DNA from 2 places in the Rummeliibacillus sp. JY-2-4R genome. Region 1 is predicted to be linked to the other one. Evidence: predicted binding sites of a transcription regulator. Region 1 holds the regulator's gene; the other holds the start of a gene.
The links. The regulator Rex, encoded in region 1, represses fermentation and respiration genes when NADH is low (regulators of the CRP and FNR family bind a similar motif). The targets are predictions, from matches to a motif close to TTGTGAAATATTTCACAA.
Positions count from the first base shown of each region.

Region 2: a site for Rex is predicted at 2,200-2,217, ahead of ACWV26_RS10175 (DUF1641 domain-containing protein). Genes of this name have one in related genera too.

Region 1 covers NZ_CM132623.1:3,683,680-3,688,116, forward strand. The annotation lists gene groES (co-chaperone GroES) at 1-143, opposite strand, end outside; gene ACWV26_RS18025 (CPBP family intramembrane glutamic endopeptidase) at 334-1,050, shown strand; gene tatC (twin-arginine translocase subunit TatC) at 1,119-1,901, opposite strand; gene ACWV26_RS18035 (twin-arginine translocase TatA/TatE family subunit) at 1,919-2,113, opposite strand; gene ACWV26_RS18040 (redox-sensing transcriptional repressor Rex) at 2,198-2,839, opposite strand; gene ACWV26_RS18045 (ABC-F family ATP-binding cassette domain-containing protein) at 2,966-4,437, shown strand, end outside.
Region 2 covers NZ_CM132623.1:2,107,471-2,111,907, forward strand. The annotation lists gene ACWV26_RS10165 (FMN-binding glutamate synthase family protein) at 1-267, shown strand, start outside; gene ACWV26_RS10170 (NAD(P)/FAD-dependent oxidoreductase) at 332-1,516, opposite strand; gene ACWV26_RS10175 (DUF1641 domain-containing protein) at 1,556-1,981, opposite strand; gene ACWV26_RS10180 (tubby C-terminal domain-like protein) at 2,617-3,141, opposite strand; gene ACWV26_RS10185 (CoxG family protein) at 3,377-3,823, opposite strand; gene ACWV26_RS10190 (glutamate-5-semialdehyde dehydrogenase) at 3,927-4,437, opposite strand, start outside.

The sequences.
Region 1 (4,437 bases):
GTTAAGAATCCAGTACCAACTGCAACTACTTTACCTTCTTGAGGTTTCTCTTTTGCAGAGTCTGGTAGTACGATGCCGAATGCAGTTTTTTCTTCAACTTCGACAACTTCGATAATGATACGATCGCCTAATGGTTTTAACAATTGAAACAACCTCCTAGAATTGTGAGTGAATAGTTATATTTTATTAGCACTCTTTCTTATTGAGTGCTAACACAATTATTATAATAATGAATTCTGATTCTTTTTGCAAGTAAGAAGCATAAAAAATTTTGATTTTGTGAACTTATATTTTACAATGGAGAAAACAAAGCTATTAGAGAGGATTCTGATTTTGAAATCTAAAAAAACAGCATTATATATTTTATTGATTTACATTGCCATGCAGTTGTCCTCTATCTTATTTTTACGTCCATTCTTACACTTTATACAAGGACGTCATCCAGAAATGAAAAAGTTAGAGCTTCTTTTGACTTCACAGGGCTGGTACATTGCTATGAGTATGGGTATAGCACTAATACTATCTCTTATAATCATTTCAAGAGATCGATACTTCTGGAATGTTTATAAAGGAAACAAAGCCTCCATCCCTACTTCTATTTTATGGGGTATTTTAGGGTTTTTCATGGTATTCTTCGGGCAAACAATTGGTGCTATGATCGAGAGTTCTATAGGAATTACTCAAGGATCTGAAAATACTGCTAATCTAGTCTCAATAGCAGATGTAGCCCCGATTGCTATATTGGCAATAGTATTCTTTGGACCCATTTTAGAAGAATTTATATTCCGTCGTGTTATTTTCGGTTCTCTAGTTCAGAGTACTAATTTTATTGTTGCTGCATTGGTAAGTTCTATCGTATTTGCATTAATTCACCTAGATTTCAAGCACATCATACTATATGCAATCTCTGGTTTTATATTCGCATTCCTTTATCATAAAACGAAACGAATCATCACTTCGATCATTGCACATATGATGCTTAACGGGTTCGTAACGATTATTCAGTTATATCAAGAACCGATTCAAAAGTTTTTACAACAATATCAGTAAGATTTTATCTAGCAAAATAAAATCGCGTTATGTAGTAATTCTTCATAAAAACAAAAAATCCTTCTACCTTATTTGGTAGGAGGATTTTCTTCTAAAGAGCTTGCTGCGAACTCCATTTGCCTTGCTTGCTCTGATTTCAAATATTTACGATAACCTATGCGAGAGATAATAATACTAATCTCATACAAAATACATAGAGGGATTGCTACTATGAATAATGACATAATATCTGTCGGTGTTATAATGTCGGAAACTACTAATAAGATAAAGTATGCATATTTTCTTACTTTCCCTAACATTTGAGGTGTGATAATTCCTAAGCGTGTTAAGAATAACACAACAATTGGTAGTTCAAATACAATACCAAAAGGTAACGTAATTTGTACCAAAAATTGGAAATATTCATTGATTCCAATTGTTTGTTCAACATTTAATTCTGCAGACATCTTAGCCATAAAATTAATCATGTAAGGCACCAAGATTTCGTATGAAAATAAAACACCTATGATAAACAATAAGAAAATATATGGTATATACCTTAATGTAGCACGCTGTTCCTTTGCATATAAACCCGGACTTATGAACGCCCACAATTGATATAAAATAACTGGTGAAGTCATTACAATAGCAAGTATAAATATGACTTGGAAATAGATATTAACTGGATCGGTAATCTTAAAAGAGTGGAGCTGCAATTCTTTCGCAGTATCACTTACCTGTAAGAAATTTATTAATGGTTCTGCTAAAAAGAAACTGCCTATAGTAGCAAGTACAAAGAAAACGGCAACAATCATTAGCCGCTTTCTTAATTCTTCTATATGTTCGACTATTGTTAGTTCATTATTTTTCATTTGGCGAATATCCTAACTTATTTATCTTCAGATTTTGTAGATTCTGAAGTTTTTTTAGAAGGGTCATCGTCATCTGCTAATCCCTTAGTAGCATTTTTGAATTCACGGAGAGTTGACCCCATCGCTTTCCCAAGCTCAGGTAATTTCTTCGGTCCGAAAATTATTATGGCAACTATGGCAAGTATAACTGCAGTCCCAGCACTAATTCCCATTAAAGGCACCTCCTCATATTAATTCAATTTTAACTCATAAATATATTTTTCGCTATTTCTATTATTATCCTAATTGCCAATATTTTAAGTGTGTTTATCGTTTCGTATAAAATAACTTAACGTTTGTAACTCCACAGTTAAGTCAATAGTATGAACTCGAATATATTCTGGAACATTTAACCTTACTGGTGAAAAGTTTAAAATACCTTTAATCCCAAGCATCACTAAACGATCAGTCATCAATTGTGCTGAACGTGCAGGAACCGTCAATATCGGTAATTCTGCATTATATTCTACAAATTTCTCCTCTAATAGCTCTGGCGGAAAAATTGGAATATCATTTATATAAGTACCTTCTGGTGTACCACTTGGATCAAATGCCACAACAATTTTCATATTATGGCTCTTTTGGAAATTATAATTTAATAAAGCACTGCCAAGGTTCCCTACTCCGATTATCGCTACATTCATTCGTTCGTCTTGGTCTAATATATTTCTAAAGACATTTAGTAAAAACTGTACATCATAACCATAGCCCTTTTTACCAAGAGCTCCAAAATGTGAAAAATCTCGGCGAATGGTCGCTGAATCGATTTTCATTGCTTCACTTAGTTCTTTAGAAGATATTCTCGTAAGTCCAGCTTCTGCAAAACTTAATATGAAGCGATAGTAGAGAGGAAGTCTTTTTGTTGTAGCTTGCGGAATATTATTTGTAGTAGCTTTCACAATATTTCCTCCTGCAATCAATTCGGAATCCTTTCAATCTTACATGAGACTTCTCTATATGTAAAGCTATCCCGTTGCACACATGAGTGTCTTCCTATAAACTAGGATTGAACTGAGGTGTCTAATATGATCGTTTTACAGGTCAATCAATTATATAAATCTTATATTGCTGATGAAATTTTAAGCGGTGTGAAACTTGAAGTTCAACACCGAGATCGCGTTGCTCTAGTGGGTCGTAATGGTGCTGGAAAATCAACACTATTAAAAATAATCGCTGGCCAGCTGTCATATGATTCTGGTGATATCATTATGCCAAAAGATATTCACCTAGGCTATTTAGACCAACATGCAGGATTAGAATCTAATCTAACAATTTGGGAAGAAATGATGACTATTTTTGAGCCATTAAAGAAACAAGAACAAAAGCTTCGGCAACTAGAACTCGAAATGGCTAATCCTGCAATATTCGAAAATAAAGAAGCAACCGCGAAAGTTATGGCTGAATATGATCAGCTTCAACATGATTTTAAAGAACAAGGTGGCTATCAATATGAAGCCGATACGCGTTCAATATTGCACGGTATGCAATTCTATCCTGATAGTTATGGCCAGAAGATTTCTTCACTTTCTGGTGGTCAAAGAACTCGTTTAGCACTTGCGAAGTTGTTATTAAGCAAACCTGAACTACTTATTCTAGATGAACCGACTAACCATTTAGATATTGAAACATTAAGTTGGCTTGAAAATTTCTTAAAGAATTACGATGGCGCGGTATTAATTGTATCTCATGATCGCTACTTCTTAGATCAAGTTGTTTCTATTGTATATGAAGTTTCCCGTCATCATGTTAAAAAATTCTCAGGTAATTATAGTGCATATTTAGATCAAAAAGCGAAAAACTATGAACGAGACCGCAAAATGTATGAAAAACAACAAGATGAAAAAGCGAAACTGGAAGACTTTATTCAAAAAAACATCGCCCGTGCATCATCAACGAAGATGGCACAAAGTCGTCGCAAAGTTTTAGAAAAAACTGAGTGGATGGATTCACCAGATGGCGACGAAAAATCTGCTACCTTCACATTTGAAATTGAGCGCCAAAGCGGAAACGATGTTCTTTCTATTAATGATTTAACAATTGGTTATGGTGATACTGCTATATCTAAGAATATTCAAATGCGTGTATACCGTGAAGATCGCATTGCACTTGTTGGTCCCAATGGAGTTGGTAAATCTACATTATTAAAAACAATTGTCAAAGACAAGTCTTCTCTTACAGGCGATATCTCGTATGGAACGAATGTTCAAATTGGTTACTACGATCAAGAACTAGCGAAACTAACTAGTAATAAATCGGTCTTAAAAGAAATTTGGGACGAGTGGCCATTAATGAGCGAAAAAGATATTCGTACTGTACTTGGACGTTTCCTTTTTTCTGGGGATGATGTAGATAAACAAGTGTATGACTTATCTGGAGGAGAAAAAGCAAGATTATCTTTAGCTAAGTTAATGCTTCAAAAATCAAATCTACTTATTCTTGATGAACCTACGAACCATTTAGATTTAGATAGCAAAGAGGTTTTAGAAAACGCACTGGT
Region 2 (4,437 bases), 1.6 Mb from region 1:
GCTATGCGATGCAATTCCAATTCGTGCCCCGTTGGTGTTGCAACAACTGACCCTGATTTACAAAAGGCACTTGTGATAGACGAAAAGAAATACAGAGTTGTAAACTATTTAATTACTCTAAGAAAAGGACTATTTCGAATTGCGGCAGCTGCAGGAATTGAATCCCCTGTTCATTTCAAACCAAAACATATCATGTTTAAAGATGAGAAAGGTGTCGTCATAACCTTAGAAAAAATTATGCATGATATTCAACAACAACTTAAATAAAACAATTCTTTGCCCAAAAAAACCGACTTCCATTTGTGAGAAGTCGGCTTTTTTATGGAGTGGCTTAGTATACTAAACCGTAAAGTGCTTTAATGTGTGAAAGGTAACGCATGTTACTTGCTTCTTTCATCAATGATGCAGGTAAACCTTTAAGTTCAGTATTGTTACCTCCAACTGTAGCAACGCCATCTTTACGTCCTAGTGATGCTAGTGTACCTGAGTTAATTGCGCTAAATTTTCTCATAGGTTGTTTTTTAATTTGTGCAAATAAGTTATAACCAGCAGTTTCACCCATTTGCCAAGCAACTTGTGCAGTTGGTGCATATAATGGACGAGCGCCTTCTTCAGGAATTAGAACAGAACTATCTCCAACTACGAATACATCAGCGTGAGAAGTAGATTGTAAGAATTCATTGATAGTTGCTTTTCCACGGTTTACTTCTAAGCCTGACTCAGCTACAACTGGAAGTGCAGCAACCCCACCAGTCCATACAAATGTATTAGCTTCAATTACTGAACCGTCTTTAAGAGAAATTTTGTTACCTTCTACTGCTGTTACTGGTAGCCCAGTTATGAATTCAACACCACGTTTAGATAATGATTCAGTAGCACGATCAATTAATGTATCTGGGAATACAGGAAGTACTTTTGGACCTGCTTCTACTAATTTAACTTGGAATTCGCTGAAATCAACTCCGTACTTTTCAGCAACTTTTGGCATATTGTCAATGATTTCACCAACAAGTTCAATACCTGTTAGGCCGCCACCGCCAATTACAATTGTGCCATCTGCTGGGTTTTTAGATTCAGCGTATGCTTTAATTTTAGATTCAATATGAGCATTAATATGGTTTGCATCATTAACAGATTTAAGTACCATACTATTTTCTTCTAATCCAGGAATACCGAAGAATCCTGTTTGGCTACCTAAAGCTACTACTAAAGTATCGTAAGATAAAGATGAACCATCATTTAATTTTACAAATTTTTTATCAGGTGAAATTTCTGTAACTGTTGCAATTTTAAGATTGATATCTTTTCCTTTGAAAAGTTTTTCTAATGGGAATGCAATTGCTTGTTCTTTTATTGTACCACCAGCTAAACGGTGAAGTTCAGTAATGATTTGGTGAGTTGGGAATTGGTTGACAACAGTAACTTCCGCCTCTTCTTTTGTAGCGTATTTGCGGAAAGTTAAAGCAGTTAAAACGCCGCCATAACCTGCGCCTAAAATAAGTATTTTTTTTGACATAGTTAATCCTCCATATAGGTATTGATGTAAGACTACTTCTTAATTTTTATGTTCTTTGCTTACTTCAAGGAAAGCGTTAGCAAAACGGAATAGTTGTTGTACTTGTGGATCTTTAAGCAAACGCAACATTCCAAATAGACCAATAGTTTCAGTGCTTTCTGCAGCACGGTCTTTTGCTTCAATTGCAGTTTGTGCCAAACCTTTAGCAGAATTCACAACTGGAGTTGCAATTTCTCCTACAGCTCCAACGATATCGTTTTTTAACACATCATCAGTAGCTAAAGACATTGCAACATCATAGACTTTTGTTAATGTTTGTACCATTTCAGTCAACTTTGGTAACTCGTTTACCAATACAGTAATAGAATCTTGTACCTCAGGTTTTAATAGTTGTTCCAATACATCAAGTTTTTCTTGGCTTACAGCTGATTGTTCAGCTTGTATTTGATTAGTCGTTTCTGACATATTCAATTCTCCTTTACAATAACTAATTACTTTTTACTTACTCTTTTACCCATTATTAAGAAGTCCTACCTGATCATCTTTTTGACAATAGATTCGAAAGTTTTTGACGATCTATTAATAACCTCTATCCTATATATTTGTGGAATATACCACTTTATATGCCTACTACAGAATAATACACCTTAATGAAAATAGTTTCCATCAATTTTGAAAATTTTATGTGAAAAAATGCACAAAGATTCAATTTCAGGTGCTTTAGGCCGTAGAATCAGGTTAATTTAATTCTTTATATGGAGCAAATAGAAAAAGTGTTTTAAAAAAGAGTGATTTAAACACACGGTTAATAAAAACAATCGAATCAAAGTTTGTAAAATATTATTAATGACATGTGTCCATAATAGTAATTTATTCTTGTTTTCTACTGGATTTACATCGTTGTAAATCCTAATCCTATAAATTTATAATTATAATACATTTATAGTATACATCTTATTTTATTATGAGTAAAATGAATGTTAAGAAAGACACCTATATATATAATTCATAGTTTAGAGCAAATTTCAAGTTCATTAGTTGCTTTTTCATATTTGCTTCATGACCAAATTTAGATGTATATCAATTTCCATTAGTATTTATCAGCCACCTATATATAAAACACATTGGCAAATTGCAATATAAAAGGCCGGATTATTTATTATTGCATTTTCTTCAAGTTGTAATTCGATGTGAAATTCATTGTCTAGAAGTTTTGCTTGCCATTTTGCCACCACTAAATTATCTACTAAAAAGAGTGACCAATCATCCATTTCTTTATGTATTTTCATGATAAAGTCATCTTTTTTGATGATAAGATCTGGAATTAGCTGTTGCCATCCATCATAGTCAATCATGTATTTTTCTTTCGTTTTTTCATCAATTGCCTCAAAATAAATTTTGCCTTTTTTCGATATTTTCTTACAGGTGAAAAGTTCTTGTTTTTTTAAATCATATGTTTTGTATGTTAAGAAATATTTATTTTCTAACAAACGGTCCAGTGTGCGTTTGATCCCATTGCTGTATATTCTTTGACATGTATAAACGGTTTCTTTTTGTTCATTTTTGATTGTTAAAATAGGGGTTTCTGTAATGGTATTTGGATGGGTATAAAAATAACTCTTCATATATAACTCCTGACTTTTGAAAATATACTTCATTAATTTCATAAACAAAATTGCATAATTGTTCCGCTTTTTTATCGGATCTTTGTTTATTTAATTTTATTCCCTATTAAAAACTATATCTAATAAAGGGAGACAAAACAATGAAATGGCTATCAAGATATATCAGAATGACTAATTAAAAGGAAAAAGGTATCGAAAGAGCAACTCTTCGATACCTTTATGGACAATACTTAAATTAAGCATTAACCAATTGAATTTTATTGGCAACACGATTTGTAAGGACACTTGTTGCTTTTGGAAGTACTGCTGTAAAGATTGGATTTAGAATTGGAGCAGCTAATCCGCCTGCTTTTACTTCTAAATGTCCTGTCATTTGTGTTTTGTTTGCATCGATTGCAACATCTTCAAAGTAACCATTACCTGAAAATTTATCGGATAATCCTGTTAACTCAAAGTTGATTTTAGATGGTTCTACGAAATCAATAATATCAATTTGTATTTTTACTTCTTTTTTTAATGCACCTACATTTCCAGCGAAAGTCCATGTAGATCGTTTTTCATCGATGATTTCATGTTCGCGGTACCCTGGTACAAGTGTAGCCCATTTTTCCATTTGACTGACAAATTCCCATACTTCTTTTTGAGTTGCTTGTACTTCTACTGTGTGTGATGCTGTTGCCATAATTGGTCACTACTTTCTTATTTGTAAATTATTAAAATCTGATAGTAATTATACTATAGACTCGTCCTTTCATCGACCAAAATTCATTAATTTTAATCTATTTTTAACGTGTTTGTCCACTACCTGAAATATAAAATTTCGATGATGCTAAAGCTGGTAACCCCATTGGACCTCTCGCATGTAGTTTTTGCGTACTGATCCCAATTTCTGCTCCATACCCAAATTCAAAACCATCTGTAAAACGTGTGGATGCATTATGATAAACTGCTGCAGCGTCTACATTCGTTTGGAATTTCGATGCATTTTCTTTACTTTCAGTAACGATTGCTTCAGAGTGTTTCGTTCCATATTGGTTAATATGCAAAATCGCTTCATCAACATTCTTTACAATCTTCGCACTGAGCGTTAATGCTAAATATTCAGTTGCATAGTCTTCCTCAGTAGCCGGCTTAACATTAGCGTTCAACTGCTGAACATGTTGATCACCAATTATAGTTATATCTTTCTGAAGTAGTGTGTCTATCAATTCACTACCGTACTTTTCATACCAATTTTCATGTATTAATAGACTTTCAGCTGCGTTACAAACAGAAGGTCGTTGTGTTTTTGCATTG